One region of the Rouxiella sp. S1S-2 genome, then DNA from elsewhere that is predicted to be linked to it. Evidence: predicted binding sites of a transcription regulator. Region 1 holds the regulator's gene; each other region holds the start of a gene.
The links. The regulator CRP, encoded in region 1, controls carbon source genes, mostly activating them, when cyclic AMP is high. The targets are predictions, from matches to a motif close to ATGTGANNNNNNTCACAT.
Positions count from the first base shown of each region.

Region 2: a site for CRP is predicted at 3,019-3,036, ahead of yrbN (protein YrbN). Genes of this name have one in related genera too.
Region 3: a site for CRP is predicted at 5,243-5,260, ahead of GA565_RS06025 (PTS sugar transporter subunit IIB). Genes of this name have one in related genera too.

Region 1 covers NZ_WFKL01000001.1:578,147-585,853, forward strand. Annotated here, with positions in the region: gene GA565_RS02630 (putative adenosine monophosphate-protein transferase Fic) at 1-572, shown strand, start outside; gene GA565_RS02635 (aminodeoxychorismate synthase component II) at 670-1,245, shown strand; gene GA565_RS02640 (aspartate aminotransferase family protein) at 1,388-2,602, shown strand; gene GA565_RS02645 (YccS/YhfK family putative transporter) at 2,664-4,742, opposite strand; gene crp (cAMP-activated global transcriptional regulator CRP) at 4,806-5,438, opposite strand; gene GA565_RS02655 (OsmC family protein) at 5,786-6,196, shown strand; gene GA565_RS02660 (phosphoribulokinase) at 6,285-7,154, opposite strand; gene GA565_RS02665 (creatininase family protein) at 7,426-7,707, shown strand, end outside.
Region 2 covers NZ_WFKL01000001.1:773,181-780,887, reverse strand. Annotated here, with positions in the region: gene GA565_RS03675 (luciferase-like monooxygenase) at 1-918, shown strand, start outside; gene GA565_RS03670 (DEAD/DEAH family ATP-dependent RNA helicase) at 1,005-2,942, opposite strand; gene yrbN (protein YrbN) at 2,932-3,006, opposite strand; gene nlpI (lipoprotein NlpI) at 3,128-4,012, opposite strand; gene pnp (polyribonucleotide nucleotidyltransferase) at 4,143-6,260, opposite strand; gene rpsO (30S ribosomal protein S15) at 6,605-6,874, opposite strand; gene truB (tRNA pseudouridine(55) synthase TruB) at 7,030-7,707, opposite strand, start outside.
Region 3 covers NZ_WFKL01000001.1:1,294,151-1,301,857, forward strand. Annotated here, with positions in the region: gene GA565_RS06000 (LysR family transcriptional regulator) at 1-899, opposite strand, end outside; gene GA565_RS06005 (ester cyclase) at 1,018-1,461, shown strand; gene celB (PTS cellobiose transporter subunit IIC) at 1,516-2,859, opposite strand; gene GA565_RS06015 (6-phospho-beta-glucosidase) at 2,933-4,240, opposite strand; gene GA565_RS06020 (PTS lactose/cellobiose transporter subunit IIA) at 4,236-4,529, opposite strand; gene GA565_RS06025 (PTS sugar transporter subunit IIB) at 4,688-4,993, opposite strand; gene GA565_RS06030 (MurR/RpiR family transcriptional regulator) at 5,433-6,563, shown strand; gene hpxZ (oxalurate catabolism protein HpxZ) at 6,662-7,045, opposite strand; gene GA565_RS06040 (AtzE family amidohydrolase) at 7,088-7,707, opposite strand, start outside.

The DNA.
Region 1 (7,707 bases):
CCGGTGATGACCCTTATCTCTATAAAGGGATCAACGTTCTGAGAAACAGGCTCGAAATTCACGAGTCGCACCGCCTTCTGCAGGCTGAACTTGAGTTAACCCCGCTACGGGCCGCCATGATTGAGCTGGGGCCGCCCAATATGGGACTTCCGCACCTTTGTGCCATCCATTACGCCCTTTTTCAGGACATTTATGACTGGGCCGGCAAACTGCGTGAAATCGACATTGCTAAAGACGATACGCCTTTCTGCCACTTCGCCTACATTGAGCGCGAAGGAAACAGCCTGATGCAGGCGCTTGAGAATGAAGACTATTTGGTCGGACTCACTCAGGACGCACTCTGCGAACGCATCGCTCACTATTACAGTGAAATCAATCTCCTGCATCCTTTTCGCTATGGCAGCGGTCGAGCGCAGCGAATTTTCTTTGAACAGCTCCTGACCCATGCAGGCTATGGCATTGACTGGAGTCAGGTGGATACGCAACGCTGGACTGATGCCAATAAGGCGGCGGCTTTTGGTGACGAACTGCCCTTAAGCCAGGTTTTTAAAACGATCGTCAGCGATGCTTAGCCGAAGGTCAGGCAAGTGTGGGAAAGTTCTGCGGGTCGTCGTCGAAAATAGGTAGAATGGCGCGGTTAATTCCCCGACTTTGTTGAACCGGAAAACCATGCTGCTGTTAATCGATAATTACGACTCTTTTACCTATAACCTTTACCAGTACTTTTGCGAGTTAGGCGCAGACGTGCTGGTAAAGCGTAACGATGAGCTGCAACTTGCCGATATCACCCGCCTCAACCCCACGCATCTGGTTATCTCCCCCGGGCCCTGCACGCCGAACGAGGCCGGAATTTCTCTCAGCGCGATAGCCCATTTTGCCGATACGCTGCCGATCCTCGGTGTCTGTCTTGGACATCAGGCCATGGCGCAAAGTTTTGGTGCCGAGGTGGTGCGCGCGCAGCAGGTGATGCACGGCAAAACGTCGCAGATAGAACACAACGGAACCGGCGTGTTTGCAGGCCTTAATCACCCGTTAACCGTCACGCGCTACCATTCTCTGGTGGTAAAGCCCGAGACACTGCCCGCCTGTTTTAGCCTCACCGCGTGGACCGGCAGTGCCGAGGACCCAGGTGAAATAATGGGTATCGCCCATAAAACCCTGCCGCTGCATGGCGTGCAGTTCCATCCGGAAAGCATTCTCAGCGAGCAAGGGCATCAGCTGCTCGATAATTTCCTTAAAATTTAGAGCATTAAAAATTACTTACGCAAGAGTGATGATTTATATTTGCCTGTGAGTGATTTTTTATGCATATTTTATGATTATATTTTCACATTCACTTCGGGTGTGAATTCCTGTTAGCAGCGACAGTGCAATGGAGCAAAGGGCAATGACAGAAAAAACGGCAGTAGGTCGTGATGCATTTGATCGGGTGATTTTGCCTGTTTATTCACCGGCCAAGTTTATTCCGGTCAAAGGTAAGGGCAGTCGCGTCTGGGATCAGCAGGGCACCGAGTATGTCGATTTTGCTGGCGGCATCGCGGTAACCGCACTGGGTCATTGCCATCCGGCGCTGGTTAACGCTCTGCACGAGCAGGGCGAAACGCTGTGGCACGTAAGTAACGTCTTTACTAACGAGCCTGCGCTGCGCCTGGCGCAGAAACTGATCGATGCGACCTTTGCCGATCGCGTATTTTTCGCTAATTCTGGCGCTGAAGCCAACGAAGCGGCGTTTAAACTGGCGCGTTACTACGCTTCAGCCAAGCACAGCCCGTACAAAAGCAAAATCATTGCCTTCCACAACGCCTTCCACGGGCGCACGTTGTTCACGGTTTCCGTTGGCGGACAGCCAAAGTACTCCGACGGCTTTGGTCCTAAACCGGCTGACATCGTTCACGTGCCTTTTAACGATTTAGACGCCGTGAAAGCAGTCATCGACGATCACACCTGCGCTATCGTGGTTGAGCCGATTCAGGGCGAGGGTGGCGTCACACCCGCGACTCAGGAATTTCTGCAGGGGCTGCGTGACCTGTGCGACGAGCACAAGGCGCTGCTGGTGTTTGATGAAGTACAAAGCGGCATGGGCCGCAGCGGCAAGCTGTTCAGCTATATGCACTACGGCGTGACGCCAGATATTCTGTCAACGGCCAAGGCGCTGGGCGGCGGTTTCCCGGTGAGTGCAATGATTACCACCGAAGACGTGGCCTCTGTGATGGCACCGGGCAAACACGGCACCACCTACGGCGGCAATCCGCTGGCCTGCGCCGTGGCTGAAGCAGCACTGGACATTATAAATACCCCAGAGGTCCTTGCCGGTGTTGAAGAGCGCCGCGCCGCCTTTATTCAGGCGCTGGAAGCGATTAACGAAAAGTATCACGTGTTTAAGGAATTCCGCGGTCAGGGCCTGCTGATTGGCGCAGAAATGTCGGAGAAATACAAAAACCGCGCCGGAGAGCTGCTGGCCGCCGCCGCCGAGTTTGGTTTGATGATTCTGGTTGCTGGGCCTAACGTGGTGCGTTTAGCCCCGTCACTGGTGATTGATTTCGCCGATATCAGAGAGGGCATGGCGCGTTTTGAGAAAGCGGCGCAGAAACTGGTAGGTTAATAGACGTTTGCTGTAGCCCCACCCTAGCCCTCCCCAAAAACGTGGGGAGGGGTTCAAGACGCTATTCCTTCACTCTTCGCGTTAGCCAAATTCCGTGATGCGGCCTCTGCTTCCACGCCAGTGAAGAAATGGTGTGCATCGCGCTCAGGTGCGCCAGCATGCGGCGAAGGTGCCGTTCCATTTCGGTAATCGGCATATCGGGATGAAGCTCCGGGGCGTTAAACAGCTTGGTTTCACTGCTCGGACCGTCGTAGGTCAGGCGCTGCTGACAGCTTTGCAGCGCAATCTCGCAGGTTTGCAAATACTGCATCGCCAGCTTGGGCGTCAGCATGTAGTGCTCGCGGGCCAAAATCGTCATTCCATTGATGTGGTCGACAATAAACTGGCTGTGCATCACCCACAGACGCATATCGTTTAAATAGCGCGAATTGAACCCAGGTTCCTGCATCGCCTGATTAAGCGACGTAAATAGCTGATTATGCGCCTGGTTGACCTTCATGCGCGCATAGGCCAACTGCGCAGGGTCGGGGTCATCCGCCAGCACTAAACGCACTGCCTCCTGATCGGCCTCCAGCGCCTGATGCGCGTTAGTACGCAACAGGCCGCTCTGCCACTGTGGCCATAGCCAGATAGTGCCACCAAACGCCAGCGCACAGCCTATCAGCGTATCAAGCAGCCTCGGCAGCAGGAAGTTGGCGCCGTTTAATCCCAAAATTTGCAGGGTATAAACTGCCGTTACCGTCAGCCCAATCATCCCCAATCCGTAGTTTTTGCGCAGCACGGTGTATGAAATTAAGGTAATCATCAGCATGAAAAACAGCTGCAGATTTTGCGGGAGGGCAAGCTGCAGAAGCCCTGCGGCAATGATAAGCCCAATCAGCGTGCCTAACGCACGGTGCTGAATGCGCACGCGGGTGGCGTTATAGCCGTTTTGGCTGACCAGCAGGGTCGTCAGCAGGATCCAATAGGGTTTGGGTAAATTAAAAAATAGCCCCAGACTGCTGCCGATGGCCAGAATAACCCCCAAACGTCCCGCATTGCGCAGTGCGGCCGACTTGAATGACAAATAGCTTTTCAACGCCGCCCAGAACGGCAGGCGGGCCTGGGTTTGCATCAGGTCACGGCGATAAAGCGGGCGCTGGGTACGCAGCAGTCTCGCAATGCGACTGAAGTGGTAATAGCAAAACTGGCCGACCGGGTTGTCACGGTAGCGCGAAGATATTTTTTCCAGCGCCGCCAGCTCATTGGCCATAGTGAAGCGCTCGGAACGGCGGTGATAAAGAATGTCGTTGGCAATCACCCGCAGACGGGCAGCAATCACCTGAGCATTGCGGCGAATTACCGCCTCGGCATGACTCTCCTCCATCAGCTTTTGCACCTCGGTGGGCAGATGCAGACTCACCGTAATGTGCTCCTGAAGGTCTAGTGCTACCTGAAAACGTCTCAACAGCTTTTTATGATGCTGGTGGTCGTGCGTCGGCAGCATGTGCAACTGCTGATAAAGCAGAGCAATCAAGTCGATGACTTTTTGTTGCCTGTTCAGCAGCGGCGGTAGGGCGGTATCGGGATCGGTATGCTGGGTCAGTAGGCTGTATTTGGCTTCAAAATAGTCGGCGAGTTCGAGATACAGCTGGCTTAGGGTTTCGCGCATAGGCTGCTCTTCAGACAGGCGAAACCACAGCCAGTTAAATACGCCGTACCAGGCAGTCCCGACCACAAACAGCAGTGGCGCATGCCAAATCGGCACTACGCCCGCCATGCTGAGCGTAAAGATAGCGGCAACCAGCGCGCCCGGTAATAGACGCGCATGCAGCGGACTTATCGCCCCCGTCACGCCGATGACCAGCGTCAGGCCGAGCATGATAAGCGGCAGCGGCAGATGCCAGTTAACCAACATCAACTGTAGCAAAATACTGCTGACGGCGAACAGTGATCCACCGACCAACAGGCGTTTGAAAAAGCGTTTATGTGGGGTATCGAGACCTGAAATGTTGCAGCATGCGGGCACCAACGCGAACAGCAGACCCATTTTCAACTGGCCAAACAGCATAGCGAAGGCAATGGGCAGGCAGAGAACCAGCGTTTGTCTTAGCGCATAGTTAACTTCAGGGTGATAAAAAAGTCTTTGCCAAAGCGTCATTTTTGTGCAGATAGGCTAACAAAAACGGCGCAACAGTTATCTGCTGCGCCGTTTTTAAGACGATTAACGGGTGCCGTAAACGACAATCGTTTTACCGTGGGCTGAAATCAGACTTTGATCTTCAAGCATTTTAAGAATTCGACCCACAGTTTCGCGTGAACAGCCGACTATTTGACCGATTTCTTGACGGGTAATTTTGATCTGCATGCCATCGGGATGGGTCATGGCATCCGGCTGTTTAGCCAGATTCAGCAGAGTTTGTGCAATACGACCGGTCACGTCGAGGAAGGCAAGGTTGCCCACTTTCTCGGACGTTATCTGCAGTCGGCTTGCCATCTGTGCGGACAGGCGCATCAGAATGTCTGGATTAACCTGGATGAGCTGGCGAAATTTCTTGTAGGAAATTTCGGCCACTTCACAGGCAGTTTTGGCTCTAACCCATGCACTACGTTCCTGTCCTTCTTCGAAGAGTCCCAGCTCGCCGATGAAGTCACCTTGGTTAAGGTAGGAAAGTATCATTTCTTTGCCTTCTTCATCTTTAATCAGAACGGCAACCGAACCTTTCACGATGTAGTAAAGCGTTTCGGCTTTTTCACCTTGGTGAATCAGCGTACTTTTAGATGGATACTTATGTATATGACAATGAGACAGGAACCATTCGAGAGTAGGGTCTGTTTGTGGCTTGCCGAGAACCATTAGCTATTATCCTCTTATTATCGCTGCCCAAAATCACAGGGCTTTGAAATCCCTGTTCGGCGATTTTTTACTTCGCGCTCTTTTAGCATATGAACTGACCAGCAATGCTGCAAGCGGCAGGTGGAGTGATTTCAGCTGTAATTTGCCATTATCACCAAGGTTATCCTGTTAACACCTAAAAAACCTAGCCGCAACTTGTTGGAAAGTTTCTTTCGGCTTTGTTTGTAGCACAGGTTTGCGGACGTGTCTTGTGTTGTCTCGCTTCAGCATGATGCGGATCGAGTTCCATTGCCAGTTTCAGGGGTTAAGGGTAGTCTGTTTTAAAAATTATTACCGGAGAAAGGCAAATGCAAGCACGGGTAAAGTGGGTTGAAGGGTTAACGTTTCTCGGAGAATCTTCGTCTGGACATCAGGTCATTATGGACGGCAATGCGGGTGACAAATCCCCTAGCCCGATGGAAATGCTGCTCATGTCGGCAGGCGGTTGCAGTGCGATTGACGTAGTGTCGATTCTGCAAAAAGGCCGCAACGAGGTGTTGGGCTGCGAAGTGAAACTGACCTCCGAACGTCGTGAAGAGGCGCCGCGTCTGTTTACCCGCATCAACCTGCACTTTATCGTCACCGGCAAAGATTTGACCGATAAAGTGGTTGAACGTGCCGTGAGCCTGTCGGCCGAAAAATATTGCTCGGTTTCACTGATGCTCGGCAAAGCGGCCACCATCACTCACAGTTTTGAAGTGATTGATGCTCAAGAGTAATCAGCCCGGTTTGCTGTTTAGGCAATAGAAAGTGATAAAACGCCGCGCCGTGAAGGTTAGCGGCGTTTTTGCGAAGTATATCGACTGATTACTCGATCTTTTTGCCTTCCATCAGCCGCTGCACCAGTGGCCCCATAATAAGCTCCATCGCCAGGCCCATTTTTCCCCCCGGCACCACCAACGTATTGATGTGCGAAATAAACGATCCCTGCAGCATTGCCAGCAGATAGGGGAAGTCAATCTGGTCCAGACCTTGAAAATGAATAACCACAAAGCTCTCATCCAGCGAAGGAATGGCCTTGGCGGCAAACGGGTTAGAGGTATCGATGGTCGGTACGCGCTGGAAGTTAATATGGGTGCGTGAAAACTGCGGCGTAATGTAATTGATGTAGTCGTCCATCGACCGCACTACCGAGTCCATCACTGCTTCACGCGAGTGGCCGCGCTCGCCGGTGTCGCGCACCAGCTTTTGTATCCACTCAAGGTTAACGATGGGTACCACGCCGACCAATAAATCGACCTGTTTGGCGACATCGACCTGGTTGGTGACTACGCCACCGTGCAGTCCTTCATAAAAAAGAATGTCGGTTGGCTCAGGCAGCGCCTGCCACGGCGTAAAGGTGCCGGGTACCTGATTGTAGGGCACGGCTTCGTCATAAGTATGCAAATATTTTCGCGAACGCCCAGTACCGCTTTTGCCATATTCAACAAAGCTCTGTTCGAGTAGCGAGAAGTCGTTGGCTTCGGGGCCAAAGTAGCTAATGTGTCGGCCGAGGTCGCGCGCTTTACGAATGGCGGCGTCCATTTCTGGACGAGTAAAATGATGGAAGCTGTCGCCTTCAAGCTCGGCCGCATGCAGACCGAGCTGCTGAAATATCTTGCGAAACGCCACGCTGGTGGTGGTGGTTCCGGCGCCGCTTGAGCCGGTTACGGCTATAACTGGGTGTTTAGCTGACATGGTAATCCCTTCATCTTTCAAATTGCAGTCAACGCATCTGCACCAGGAATCTATTGGGGAAGGCTAATACGCATAATTACGCTTATTGTTACCATATCTATGCGCTGAATTATAGAGCCTCTCATCGGAACTTTTAACCGACCGCACTTCTGATTGATGCCTTTAACGCAACGCAGTGACACCTTTTTGATGCTTTAATCTCACGCATTATTCTCTACACTGGAGGGCAATATTCCTGGTTGTCTCGCACAAGATTTCGGAGAATTTCCTGATGAAAATGCCTTCCTCCCGCTGGTGGTGGGATTTGTCCACGCTGGAGTTTAGCCAGCTTGATATGGAAAATGTGGTGGTAATTCTGCCCATTGGCGCGGTAGAGCAGCACGGTCCGCATCTGCCAGTGCGGGTTGACGCCGCCATTAACGCCGGTATTGTCGCGCGTGCGGTGACGTTATTACCCGCCGACCAGCCAGCGCTGGTGTTACCCGCCTTACCGATAGGCAAGTCCGACGAACATCTTGAGTATCCTGGCACCTTGACGCTGCCGTTTGAGGTG
Region 2 (7,707 bases), 200 kb from region 1:
GCCGAAAAATGGGGCTATCAGCGCTACTGGCTGGCCGAGCATCACAACATGACCGGCATTGCCAGCGCCGCAACCTCGGTACTGATTGGTTTTATTGCCGCCGGCACTAAAACGATCCGCTTGGGATCGGGTGGCGTGATGCTGCCCAACCATTCACCGCTGGTGATTGCCGAGCAGTTCGGTACGCTGGCCACGCTCTACCCCGATCGTATCGATTTAGGGCTTGGCCGTGCACCGGGTACCGATCAACGCACCATGATGGCACTGCGCAGGCATATGTCGGGCGAAGTTGATAATTTCCCGCAGGATGTTCAGGAACTGCAGCACTATTTTGCCGACGTGAAGCCAGATCAGGCTGTACAGGCGGTTCCGGGCCAAGGATTGCACGTGCCAATCTGGCTGTTAGGCTCGAGCCTTTATAGCGCCCAACTGGCCGCTGCGTTGGGCCTGCCGTTTGCCTTCGCCTCACACTTTGCACCCGATATGCTCTATCAGGCACTGTCGATTTATCGCAGCAAATTCAAACCTTCAGCGCAGCTGCAAAAGCCGCATGCCATGGTCTGCATCAACGCGATTGCCGCCGATACCGATGAAGAGGCGCGCAGAATGTTTACCTCGAACCAGCAGCAGTTCATTAACCTGCGTCGTGGCAAACCTGGCAAGCTGCCTGCACCGGTGGATAACATTGAAAGCCTGTGGTCACCGCAGGAAAGCTTTGGTGTCGATCAGGCGCTACGCCTTTCGGTGGTCGGTAACAAAGAGACGATTCGTCACGGATTGCAGGCGATTGCCCGTGAAACCGAGGCGGATGAGTTGATGATCAACGGCCAGATATTTGACCACGCGGCTCGACTGCATTCGTTTGAAATTGTGTCGCAGCTTCAGGGGGAAATCTTTAAGCAGCCACGTATCGACTGATTCCTGACGTTTTCAGCCCATAAAAAAACCAGCCCGAGGGCTGGTTTTTTATTGCACATTTATCTCAAGCCATGCGACTGGACAGATTATGCGTCGGTAGTGCGACGTGGTGCACGGCTTGGCGGACGACGTTCGCCTGCTGCCGAGTTGCCACCTTCACGACGTTCGCCGTTGAATGGACGACGACCCGCAGGTGCGCCACCTTCACGACGATCACCGCTGAAAGAACGTGGAGCACCGTTACCACGACGCTCACCGCCAGCACCGGCCGGACGCTCACGACGATCGGCCTGAGGTACTGCATCGCCCATCAACTGCATGTTCATCGGCTTGTTCAGGATGCGAGTACGGGTGAAATGAGACAGAATTTCGCCCGGCATACCTTTAGGCAGCTCGATAGTTGAGTGGGTACCGAACAGCTTGATGTTACCGATGTAACGGCTGCTGATATCGCCTTCGTTAGCGATAGCGCCAACGATGTGACGCACTTCAACACCATCATCACGGCCAACTTCAATGCGATAAAGTTCCATTTCGCCAGCGTCACGACGCTCACGACGTGGAGCGCCATCGCGCGCAGGACGATCGCCATCACGAGCAGGACGTTCGCTACGTGCAGGACGGTCACCGCGTGCAGAACGCTCGCCACGGTCAGGACGGTCTTCAAATTCGCGACGCGGTGGACGGCTTTTGAAGATTGGGTCAGCGGCAACGATCAGTGGACGTTCGCCCTGAGCCATTTTCAGCAGTGCTGCGGCCAGAGTTTCAACATCCAGCTCTTCAGCAGGCTGAAGTTTAGCCAGCAGAGCACGGTACTGATCCAAGTCACTGCTTTCAAGCTGCTGCTGAACTTTAGCGGCAAACTTGGCCAGACGACGTTGACCCAGCACTTCTGCAGTTGGCAATTCCACTTCTGGAATAGTCAGCTTCATGGTGCGTTCTACGTTGCGCAGCAGGCGACGTTCGCGGTTCTCAACGAACAGCAGCGCGCGACCCGCACGGCCAGCACGACCGGTACGGCCGATACGGTGAACGTAAGATTCTGAATCCATAGGGATATCGTAGTTCACAACCAGGCTGATACGTTCAACGTCCAGACCACGTGCTGCCACGTCGGTTGCAATCAGAATATCCAGACGACCGTCTTTCAGACGTTCCAGAGTCTGCTCACGCAGGGCCTGGTTCATGTCGCCGTTCAGTGCTGCAGAGCTGTAACCACTACGCTCCAACGCTTCAGCCACTTCCAGGGTCGCGTTTTTGGTGCGAACAAAGATGATAGCCGCGTCAAAATCTTCAGCTTCCAGGAAACGCACCAGTGCTTCGTTCTTACGCATGCCGTGCACAGTCCAGTAGCTCTGGCTGATGTCTGGGCGAGTCGTCACGCTTGACTGAATGCGAACTTCCTGTGGATCTTTCATGAAGCGACGAGTAATACGACGAATCGCTTCTGGCATGGTTGCAGAGAACAGCGCGGTCTGATGTTCAGCCGGGATCTGCGCCATGATAGTTTCTACGTCTTCGATGAAGCCCATACGCAGCATTTCATCGGCTTCGTCCAGTACCAGACCGCTCAGGTTAGAGAGGTTCAAAGTACCGCGTTTCAGGTGATCCAGCAGACGACCAGGCGTACCCACAACAACCTGTGGACCCTGACGCAGTGCGCGCAGCTGCACGTCATAGCGTTGGCCGCCGTACAATGCAACAACGTTCACGCCGTGCATGTGCTTAGAGAAATCGGTCATCGCTTCAGCAACCTGAACCGCCAGTTCGCGGGTAGGGGCCAAAACAAGAATTTGTGGTGCTTTCAAAGAAGCATCAATGTTGTGCAACAGTGGCAGCGAGAACGCTGCAGTTTTACCACTACCAGTCTGCGCCATGCCCAGAACATCGCGGCCTGCTAACAGGTGCGGAATACATTCGGCTTGGATCGGTGATGGTTTTTCGTAGCCCAGATCGGTCAGGGCAGCAATGATAGGAGCAGACAGCCCCAGGTCAGCAAAAGAGGTTTCAAGCTCAGTAGTCATGTACACGTGCCTCATTAATAATGGCAGCCAGTCTACATAACTCGTCGAGAAAATTTTCAGTCATTTTCATTGAAAAGTGTGAACCGGCTCAAATTAGTTTATAAAACGAACAAAGCAACCCTCGCCCGTTAAGGCGATTAAAAATGGCATAGGCCATGGTTAATCAGGCTGATTAGTGTCGTCAGCTATTGCTGGTCCGATTCTGATAGGTCGTCTTGCTCTTGGCCCAAAAGCGCCAATTCCAACAATGCATAGCGGTGCTCAACAAAATTGTGAACGTTGTTAGCTACCGTCAGTTTGAACAGAGCAGAAGCGCTGTCCTTGTCCCCCAGACTTAGGTAATGTTTACCTAAATAGAAGTCAGTTTCACTGAGATGCTCAGCGAGCGAAGTGTTATCCGTTGCTTCTGCCTTCAGGCGGTCCATCAGCGTGGATTCGCTGATTTTGCCCAGGTAGAATTCGACGATATTCCATCCCCATTGCCCTCTGTCCGCTTTGTCATAACGCTGCTGCAGCGCTACTTCGGCATTCTTAGGATTGATTTCTCTTTCCACAAGATATAGCCATAACGAACGGAAGGGATCATTTGGATCGTCTCGATAAAACGCCTGCAAATCATCCTGCGCCAGCGGATATCTACCACCGTAATACAGTGCGATACCGCGATTTAAACGCGCGTAATTGTAAGTTGGATCAAGCTCTAGTACAGAATCAAACGCTTCATAGGCAGCATCGTAATTGCCTGCCTGCGTTAGGTATATCCCAAGGTAGTTAAAAACTTCTGGCATATCAGGACGAATAGACAGCGCTTGTGAGAAATCATTTCGCGCCAGTGCTCTTAGCCCGAGACTATCATACAGTACACCGCGCTCATATAATAGCTGCGCACGCTCATCATCTGTCAATGAACGACTGGCAAGTATTTGTTCCATTCGAGCCAGGATAACTTCCTGCTGCAAAGTAGGCTGCAGCGGGATTGCCAGGACTTCGTTTTTGCGCCAATCATGGTTGCTGCATCCTGCCAACAAAAGTGTTGTCGCAACATAACAACAGCGCAAGAAAGGCTTCATTTCAACTCCCGAAGACAAACATTGGACAAACTTCCTGTTATCCGCTTGCTTAGCATAAATGCGTCCTGCACTCATGATACGAACAGCTCCCGACTAAATAGCCGGGAGACTGTAAACTACAGGTTACAGATTACTCTGCAGCTGGTTCAGCTGAATCTTCAGAAGGCGTGGTGGCTTCTTTAATGCTCAAGCGCACACGACCCTGACGGTCAACTTCCAGAACCTTAACCGGAACTTCCTGACCCATCGTCAGATAGTCAGTCACTTTCTCTACGCGCTTGTCGGCGATTTGAGAAATGTGAACCAGACCTTCTTTACCGCCGCCGATGGCAACGAACGCGCCAAAGTCAACGATGCGGGTAACTTTACCCTGATAAATGCGGCCAACTTCGATTTCAGCAGTGATTTCTTCGATACGACGAATAGCGTGTTTTGCTTTTTCGTTGTCAGTCGCAGAAATTTTAACCGTGCCGTCATCTTCGATTTCGATGGTAGTACCGGTTTCTTCAGTCAGCGCACGGATTACAGAACCACCTTTACCGATGACATCTTTGATTTTGTCAGCGCTAATTTTGATGGTGTGAATGCGTGGAGCAAACTGAGAGATATCGCCACGAGACTGGCTGATTGCCTGGTTCATCACGCCCAGAATGTGCAAACGAGCACCTTTGGCCTGACTCAGAGCAGCCTGCATGATTTCGCGGGTGATACCTTCGATTTTGATATCCATTTGCAGTGCAGTGATACCTTCGCTGCTGCCTGCTACTTTGAAGTCCATATCACCCAAGTGGTCTTCGTCACCCAGAATGTCGGACAGAACAACAAAGTTTTCGCCTTCTTTAACCAGACCCATCGCGATACCCGCAACGGCGGCTTTAATCGGCACACCTGCGTCCATCAGGGCCAGTGATGCGCCACAAACGGAAGCCATTGAAGATGAACCGTTAGATTCGGTGATTTCAGATACAACACGAATGGTGTATGGGAAGTCTTCGAACTTAGGCATTACGGCCAGAACACCGCGTTTTGCTAAACGGCCGTGACCGATTTCGCGACGCTTAGGTGAACCTACCATGCCCGTTTCACCTACGGAGTACGGAGGGAAGTTGTAGTGGAACAGGAAGGTGTCAGTTTTGGCACCCATCAGTTCGTCAAGATTTTGTGCATCGCGGGTTGTACCCAGCGTTGCAGTAACCAGTGCCTGAGTTTCACCACGAGTAAACAGTGAAGAGCCGTGGGTACGTGGCAGTACACCGGTACGCACGTCCAGACCACGGATCATGTCTTTTTCGCGGCCATCGATACGTGGCGCACCGCTAAGAACGCGGCTACGAACAACATTTTTCTCGATTGAGCCCAGCAGATCAGAGATTTCGCCAGCGTCCAGCGTTTCATCTTCACCCAGCAGCGCGGTGGTGACTTCGTCTTTGATCACGTTAACGCGAGCATAACGCTCTTGTTTGTCAGTAATGCGGTAAGCGTCACCCAGTTGAGCTTCTGCTTTAGCCGCAATGCGAGCGTGCAGGTCAGCGTTAACCACTTCTGGCTGCCAATCCCACTTAGGTTTGCCAACTTCAGCAACCAGTGAGTTGATTTCGTTGATAACGATCTGCTGTTGGTCATGACCAAACACCACTGCGCCGAGCATTTGCTCTTCGCTCAGTACTTCAGCCTCTGATTCAACCATCAGCACAGCACCCTGGGTACCGGCAACAACCAGGTCCAGTTTGCTTTCAAGCAGTTCGTCGGCGGTTGGGTTCAGCACGTACTGGTCGTTGATGTAACCAACACGAGCAGCACCGATTGGGCCGTTGAACGGAATGCCTGACAGGCTCAGCGCAGCAGAAGCACCGATCATCGCAACGATGTCCGGGTTAACCTGTGGGTTCAGTGAAACCACGGTCGCGATAACCTGAACTTCGTTCAAGAAGCTGTCCGGGAACAGTGGACGAATTGGGCGGTCGATCAAACGAGAAGTCAGAGTCTCGCCTTCGCTTGGGCGCGCTTCACGACGGAAGAAGCTGCCTGGGATTTTACCGGCAGCGTAAGTACGCTCCTGGTAGTTCACGGTCAGAGGGAAGAAGCTCTGGCCTGGTTTCGCTTTTTTCTGGCCAACAACGGTAACGAATACCGCAGTATCATCCATGCTAACCATAACGGCGGCGGTGGCTTGACGCGCCATCATGCCGGTTTCGATGGTCACGGTGTGTTGACCGTATTGGAACTTACGAACTGTCGCTTTAAGCAATGTAATATCCTTTTCGTGTGACGCGCAGCTGTTATGACAGCAGTTCACGTCAATAAATTCTGAACTTCACACTACATCCTCGCGACTAATGACAATCCTTAACCCTCTCATTGGGATTAAAGTCTCTCATTAGCCGCGCGAACCTCTGTAACGGAAGATCTCGCGAACAAACTACTCTTTTTGAAACTCTACTTTTTTATAAAATCGGGTTTGTTGAACCTGCGTTACAAACTTTTATTTATAAAAAAGTAGCGTAGAAACAACAGACTTGCCAGTAAAAGCTTTTCTGTCGCTTCCTAGAATAAAGGGGCCAACTTGGCCCCTTTACACTGAAACTCGCTAACTTAGCGACGCAGACCAAGACGTTCGATAACGCTGGTGTAACGTGCTACGTCTTTACGCTTCAGGTAGTCCAGCAGTTTACGACGCTGAGAAACCATACGCAGCAGACCACGACGGCTGTGGTGATCTTTTTTGTGCTCTGAGAAGTGACCTTGCAGATGGTTAATCTGAGCAGTCAACAGGGCAACCTGAACTTCGGTAGAACCGCTGTCGTTAGTACCGCGACCATAGTCAGCAACGATTTGAGCTTTAGCTTCAACGCTTAGAGACATAATGAACTCCAAAATATTATAGATTAATTTAAACGGGCGCCGATCTCTAATTCAGCAACCCCATGCACAAGCTGCGCTATTCTACTCTTTGATATGCGCGATCGCAACATGAGCAACACTGTGTTAACCCGCATTCGGAATTCCCCGACTGCAGATTACTCAGGGTACTCTACGACCAGGCGCTTGGGAGCAACGCGGCCTTGATCATCGATTTCACCTACACCGATGAACTTTCTCTCTTCACCTTCAGTCATGCGCACCAGGCCGGAAAGCGGTACACCAGAGGCCTGCACTGGCTGACCCTGCTTGACATAACCCGCCACGAAGGGCAGCAAATTGACTTCGGGAAAATCTTCACACGGGCTGTCCATCGGCAACAGCAGAGGATCGAGCAGTAAACGCGGTTCGATACCCTCAGCTTCGGCTTTGGCAATCAGCTCCTGCAGCTGTTCCATGGTGACCATACGCTCAGACGGGTAGGTCGCCACCTGCAGGCGGCGTAGGAAGGATACGTGCGCACCACAACCGAGTTTTTCACCCAGGTCATCAACGATGGTGCGAATATAAGTGCCCTTCGAACAGTGGATCTCCAGCTCGACTTCATCGCCTTCCCAGCGAATGAACTGTAGCTCATAGACTGTGATACTGCGCGATTCACGCGGAACCTCTATCCCTTCGCGCGCATACTCATAAAGTTTACGGCCTTGGTATTTCAATGCTGAATACATCGAAGGGATTTGCTGCGTCTCACCACGGAAACTATTGAGGGCAGCCTGCAACTCGGCTTCGGTAAAGGTGACAGGGCGTTCTGAAATGATCTGACCTTCTGCGTC
Region 3 (7,707 bases), 720 kb from region 1:
GACTGCGCGCAAATCAGCGTTCTCAGCCATTTTTGTGCACCGCCGTCAGTGGAGCGTCTATGCCACAGCAGATGAAATAGAATCTCGGGCATATCGACCGGCGGTTTGAACATCACTACCTTGTCACTTTTCTCACTGATTAAAACGCTTCGTTTCAAAACTGTTGCCACATAGTTTGTCTGTTGCACTACCTCGGCGACGGCAAACATGGTTGGCACCGTCAGCCGAAGCTCTCTGCTCAGGCCCTGACTCCTAAGCTGTTCATCAACCAAACCATAGTGATGACCTTCCGGTGAAACCAATATGTGGCCCATGCTGAGATAGGTTTCTAACGTCATGCCATTTTTGGCAGCTTCACTGTCTTTTCTGACCAAGGTGACAAATTCATCGCTGAATAAGGGAAGCGATAATATTCTATTTTCAGCCTGCGACGGCGCAATGCCGACAGCCATATCAATTTTTCCAGCATCAAGCAGTGAAACCGATTCATCGCGATCGACGAAGGTTCTTATATGAACAGTCACTCCCGGTGCTTGCTGATTAATGGCTTTCATCATACCCGGCAGTAATACCATTAATGGATATTCAGACATCCCAATCGTGAAAGAAGTCTTTATGCCTTCAGGAGAAAAGATTTCATCCGGCAGCAACAGGTTGGCCAATTCATTAAGTGCTTTTGAAACATGTAGGCCGATCTCTTTTGCTCGAGCGGTGGGAAGCAACCCTGAGGCGCTGCGAATAAACAGCGGATCGGCAAAATGCGTTCGCAAGCGCGACAGTGCCGCACTCATCGCCGGCTGGCTGACGGCGGCTTTGAGAGCAGCGCGGGTCACGTTCCGCTCCTCCATCAGCGCGTCGAAAGCAACCAGAAGATTCAGGTCTAGCCCCTTAAAATCCATAAAACGTATATTCCTCTATATAGATCTCTTATTTCAATTATGGCTGATTCGAATGTGATACTTGCTGCGTAGTTCAGATTAACCACATAAAAATACATTCAGCCAGAGGAATATAAAGATGTCAGCGTTTGATGAAACCACAGAGCGTCTTATTACGGAGAAGAAGGCGGTTGAAAAGATTTATCAGGCCTTTAGCCTGCAAAATCCCGACTTGATTGATGAAGCGGTAACGCCTGATTGGGAGGATATTCCGCTCGCGCCCGGCCAGGCACCCGGCCCTCAAGGGTTGAAGCCTATTATTCGAGCGTTTATGGCCGCTTTTCCTGATGTTCAGATTGTTATTCACGACCTGATTCAGGTTCCGGGGCAGATTGCAGTTCGTGCTGAAATTACCGGTACACATAAAGGAAGCTTTATGGGCATCGAACCCACGGGGAAATTTGTCAGCATTCGATTGCATGAATTTCATCGTCTTAATGGCGAACGCGTCACGACCACTTGGCATCTTGAGGACTGGTTTGGGGTGTTTATGCAGCTCGGCCAGTTTCCCCCTCTCGCTTAAAAAAACAGGTCGAACCGTTTGGGGATCGACCTGCTGTATTGTTTTAAAAGACGATTACTTTGCCATCGCTTCAGTACCGGCCTGCGCCGCCTGCGTTGAAATATGATGCTGTTCTTCGCGATATTTCTGTCTGTCCCACACGCGGAAGAACGGATAGTAAATCACCATCGAGATTGCCAGATTCACCACCTGAATGACCGTGCCCGAAATATGTCCACCGGTGGCCAGATAGCCACTAATGAATATAGGGGTGGTAAACGGCAGGGCTATTCCAACCGGCGGTGTGACTAACCCCGTTGCCATCGCGGTGTAGGTGACAATCACCAGCACCACCGGCGTGAGGATAAACGGCAGGAAGAAATACGGGTTCATCACCAGCGGGATACCAAACACCATCGGTTCACTAATGTTGAACAAGCATCCCGGCGCCGCGATGCGACCCAGCTGTTTCATCTGTGCACTACGGCTGCGGATTAGCATAAAGATCACCAGCCCTAACAGCGCGCCGGTTCCTCCAGGGGCTATCCACAAATCGTAAAATTGCTGCGTGATGATGTGTGGAAGTGGCTGATTGGTTTGAAACGCCGTCAAGTTCTCGGACATATTCGACAGCCAAATTGGCTGAATGAATACCAACACTATTGCATCACCGTGCAGGCCCAGCGTCCACAGCAAACCGATTAGAATCACCGAGAAAATCATGCCCGGCAGCGTGCCGCCAATATGATGCATCGGAATGCCGATAATGGTGGAGATCATGGTATTAATATCGCCAAAAGGCGTTGCCTCGACGATAAGGCGCAGTGCTAACACCACCGCCAATACGCAAAATCCTGGCACCAGACTCAGAAACGATTTTGCTACCGCTGGAGGAACGCCCTCAGGCATGGTAATAACCAGATCCCGGCTGTGAACAAAGCGATAAATCTCGGTTGAAAGCAGGGCAATAATAATGGCAACAAACAGCCCCTGACTGCCGATGAAATTCATCGGTAATACGCCTTTCACCATCATGGCTTCAGCACTGACCACCGGCGTAAATAAAGTGTGCTGGGGAATAGTGAGTAAAAAAGCCACCAAAGAAACAGCACCGGTGCTGAGGGGATCCAAACCACGATATTTCTCTGCCAGACGGTAGGCAATACCAAAGCTGGAGATAATAGCCATAATGTCGTAGGTTGCTTTTACCGGATAAAGCAGCTTGTCTCGCCAGGCTGCACCGAATACGTCCCCCATGAAATTGGCATAGCTGGGGAACGGTAAATAGGCAAAAATAAGAAAGAACGATCCAATCAGCATGAAGGGCATGTTTAAAATAATGCCGTCACGAACTGATAATATATGCTTTTGTCCAGCAATTTTTAATGCCGCCGGTAATACGTAACGCTCTATCAACATATTTATATTAGCCATAGTCCCCCCTGTCCTTTACCCGTTGTATTTCATTCTGAAATCTCTAGGGTAAATGTGATTAATTAAACTGCGGTAAGTAACGACGATTTATAGTGAGTACTTCTTCCAGGATTTCTTCGGCAATATTGGCATTGCCAATTAATGGATTGGTTACCAACGCCAGTATTGCGCTTTTTTTGCAGCCTTTTACGGCGGCTTCGATGGTCAGGCGTTCGAAATCTTTTACCTGCTGCGTTAAACCATTCATGGCTGAAGGCAGAGGGCCAAATGAAAGTGGATGTGCGCCCTGTGCGTCGATCACACAGTTAGTTTCTATTACTGCATCATAAGGCAGTCCAATGATGGCCCCTTTATTTTGCGTATTTACCACCAGCACTTTACCCGAATTACTGTGGATCGCGCGGATCAGTTCCACCGCCACTTCGGAATAAAATGCGCCGCCGCGGAAATTAAGCTGCTCAGGCTTTTCGGCCAGATGAGGGTCGGCATACAGAGCAAAGAGTTCGGCTTCGACCTTCATGACCTGCTCGGCGCGCGTCCCACGCTCGGCAGCGGCTTCAAATTCTTCAGCCAGCATCGCTTCTGTTTGATAGAAGTAGCGATGATACGGGCACGGAATGGCGCCCAGCGCCCGCAGGAAAGCCGGTGGCCAAGGCGTATCTTTAATGTTGTTCATCGTCAACGTTTCGCCGTTGCACAACCGCTCGATAACGGATTCAGTCACGTCTTGCCCTTTAAGCGTTACCTGATGAACCCAAACCATGTGATTCAAACCGGCAAAACGCAGCTCGACGTCGTCGTAGGGTGCCTGGAGCATGTTGGCGACCATATGATGCATATGGACCGGCACATTGCACAGGCCGATAATTTTCGCTTTGCTGTAGCGGCTGACGGCTTCGGTAACGATGCCTGCCGGATTGGTAAAGTTGATTATCCAGGCGTCAGGGGCCAATTCTTCAACCGCTTTAGCGACCTCGAGCATCACCGGAATAGTCCGCAGCGCCTTGGCGAAGCCGCCAACGCCGGTGGTTTCCTGACCCAGCATGTTGAACTTAAGACCTAAACGCTCGTCTGCCGCACGCGCCGCAAGTTGGCCTACCCGCAGCTGAGTCAGCACGAAGCTTGAGCCACGAATGGCTTCTTCAAGAGAAAAGTGAACCGTTACTTTGATTTGCTCAAGGCCGTTGCGGATAAACATGCGGCGGGTAAGCTCGGCAATGACCTGTACTTTTTCACGACCCGCCTCTACGTCTACCAGTGCCAGTTCGGTGATGCCAATCTCGCCGTGATGCTGAATCAGTCCATCAACGAGTTCTGGCGTATAGCTGCTGCCACCGCCGATAACAGTAATTTTGGTCATATTAATCTCCTTGCGGGTTACGGCGATAGAGTTCGATCATATCGCTGGCTAATTCCTGAATAAGCATGGCGTTCATCAAATGGTCTTGCGCATGGACCAAAATTAAACTCACGGGAACTTTCCCTGAGCCTTCATCCATACCAATTAATTCGGTCTGAATTTTATGCGCGGCAGAAATAAATAACGTTGCTTCTTCGATGAGACTGAGTGCCTGTGTAATGTTATCGTTTCTTGCTTCTCTGAGCGCTGAAAGAAGCGTGCTTCTAGCACTTCCGGCCTGCACTAATAATTCCATCACTTTATTTTCGAGATCAAAAGAATCGAAATGAGTAACGTCGAGTTTAACACTTTCAAGAATACTATTTTCCAGAGTCACACAGTCCCCTTGTTCGAAGGCCAGATAAATATTGTCCTGCCCTTGAGAAAAGATTTTCTATTTACGAGTGATAAGAATTAAGAAATAAGGCTTAAGGCCTGGTCTAATACTTTATCCCCTCTCATCGTGCCGTAATCCATCATATTAATAACTTCAACCTGTTTGCCGTGACGTGCAGCAATATCAGACAGGCGGGCATGTTCATATTTCACCTGCGGTCCTAACATTACGACATCGGCCAACAGAATAATTCTTTCGAATTCAGCCACCGGTACGGCTTCAATATCGATAGATAATTGTCGCTTGGTGGCTTCTGTTTTCATTTTTTGAACCAGCATGCTGGTAGACATACCGGCCGCACAGCATAGAAAAATTTTTTGCATAAAATGAATTCCCTTTTATTAAACCTCATCGGCTGTGGAAATATAAAACGCTAGCGTAGAGATGAAGTAAATAGGCTAAATCATAGGTTTTAATTATGATAACGATTAAATCTCAATTAAAACAATGTGATGAGCCTTTTTTTGTCGTGAAATTTTTTTTCATGAATGTGATCTGAGATTAGTTTTATTTTTACAAGAAAAAAGTATTTATCAAAAAAATCATCAATATCAATTGGTTGTGTTATTTCGTGGTGATGTAGATCACAAAGTTTTTACCCTGGCTTTAAAGGTCTTTGAAAATTATTTTCATTTTGGTAGTCTGGCTCATAGGGAATTATGCTGTGTGAAAATCATGCCGATTTGGTAGGCTGAGTTATGAACAATGTGAGCAGTCGATGGCCTGTGTGCATGGCCGACGAAAGAAAAGGGCAACTCAGCGGTGGATATTGTTTATCAAATTCAATTCTTGCAGGGGCAATTCAGTCGACAAGAAAACAAAGTCGTCAAAGTCATCCTGGAAAATCCGGCGTTTGCATCGATTGCCACGCTAGAACAGCTGGCATCGCGTGCGGGCGTTAGCACCGACACGGTGGCGCATTTTGCCACCTCGCTCGGCTGTCAGGATGTTAACGACTTTATGACCCATATGCGGGCACAGAAATTGACTTATAGCACCGATACTCCCGTTTCAAAGCCCGTTTTGGGGGGAACGGACATTGCCTTCGCCTCAGCGGCTTCAATCGGTAAAATGCCTGGGGTAAGTCAGGAAATACTTCGCCGTTTTGCTAAATCCATCGGCTATGAAGACATTGGCGACATCATTTATCAGATTCGCGCGCAGCAAAACCAGCTCAGCCAGCAGGAAAGCAAAGTGGCACAAGCCATTCTCGATGATGTGGCTTTTGCTTCATCGGCAACCATTGAACAGCTGGCTTCGCAGGCGGGCGTGAGTCCGGCAACCATCACGCGTTTTGCTAAATCAATGGGCTGTGACGATATCCGCGACCTGCGCATGAAACTGGCGCAGGCCAGCGCGGTGGGCTCTCGCTATATGGCTCAGCAGCCAGAAAAATCGGCCAGCAAAGGCTCGGCGGGTTGGATTGGTAAAATCGGTGAGCGCGAGCACAGCGTTCATCAACAGCTGCAGCAGTTCGACGAACAGGCCTTTATCAGGGCTGCCACGCTAATATCATCGGCCAATAAAGGCGTCTATATCTTTAGTACTGAAAGCCGCTGTACGCTGTTTGCCAGCGAATTGCAAAATAGCCTGTTACGCGCGGGTTATCCTGCCTATGCGTTTAACGACCCTGAATTAATGCGCATCAGCGCCTCAGGCCTGACGGCGCAGCATGCGGTTTTGGCGCTGTCGTTAAGTGATGAAAACGGGCTGTTGCCCGAGATTGCCGGGCATGCTTTGAACTGCGGTGCGGGCGTGGTCGCTATTGCCTTGGCGGATTCACCACTGGCGGCACAGGCTACGTCGCTTTTATCTCTGCAGCCGGGGCAGGCGCACACCTTTAGTTCGCAGGGAATGCTGCTGGCCATAGACCTGCTGCTGGAACAGCTCTGAGTTGCTCTGGTCGGATTATCGCGGCACCCCATTCCTGCCTTCCCCGCTGAATAAACGGGGAAGGGCGGAAACCTCTCATCCCAAGACGGGTGCAGGGGTTAAATCATCAGGCTCACGTGTGCGGCGACTATCTTCCAGCCGCTCGGCATCTTAATCCAGGTTTGCATCTGTCGACCGGTTTTCTCACTGCCTTCGCGGCGAAACTCAGTGCTGGCAATCGCCATATCGTCGCCGTAAGTGGTGATCACCGTGTTTTGCAAATCACGCTCCAGCCCCTGCGCCGGACGTGAGGCGCGGAATTCGCGAATAGCATCAATGCCGTATAAGTTCTCTCCGGCCCCAAAGCGAACGGTGCGGGGGTCATGCCAAAATAACTCATCCAAAACCACGGTGTCGTTGGTAATCAGCGCCTGTTCATAGCGATAAAAAGCCGCATTAACCTCAGCCAAAATCGCCGGACGATCGACATTTTCAGTTTTCATATTGATCTCTATCTTCTGCAAAAAAGAGTGTAAATCAGGCAATCAGCGAATGATCGAGCTGCTGACACTGACGATCCCCTGTTGTTCCAAAGCCCAGGCTGCGCGCAGGCACAGGTCTTCGCGCCACGGCGGAGCTATCAGCTGCAGTCCGATGGGCAAGCCACCGGCGGTAATTAGCGGCACAGAAACCACCGGTAATCCAAGAAACGAAATTGGTTGAGTCAGCATGCCCATGCTGGCGCGGGTTGGCAGCGAGACGCCATTGATTTCAATGCTCTCCTGGCCGATTAACGTTGCCGGGCACGGGGTTGAAGGCGCGATTAAAATGTCCCAGTGTTCGAACATTGGTAACACCTGCTGCTGGAACTGGTGACGGAAACGCTGCGCTTGAACGTACCATGCCGCGGGTATCATTGCACCGGCTAATAGGCGCTCGCGCGAAAGCGGTTCAAACTGCTCGGGAATAGTGCGCAGCAAAGGCAAATACTGGTTTCCGCCTTCTGACGCAGTAAGGATAAACGCCGCCGAGCGGGCCAGCTCGGCCTGTGGCATTTCAATTTCCTCCTGCGCCTCAAGCGCCTGAGCCACACGTTTTACCGCATCCTTGGCATTATCGTCACACCAGGTATTGAAATAACCGCCGAGTACCGCGGTGCGCAGGC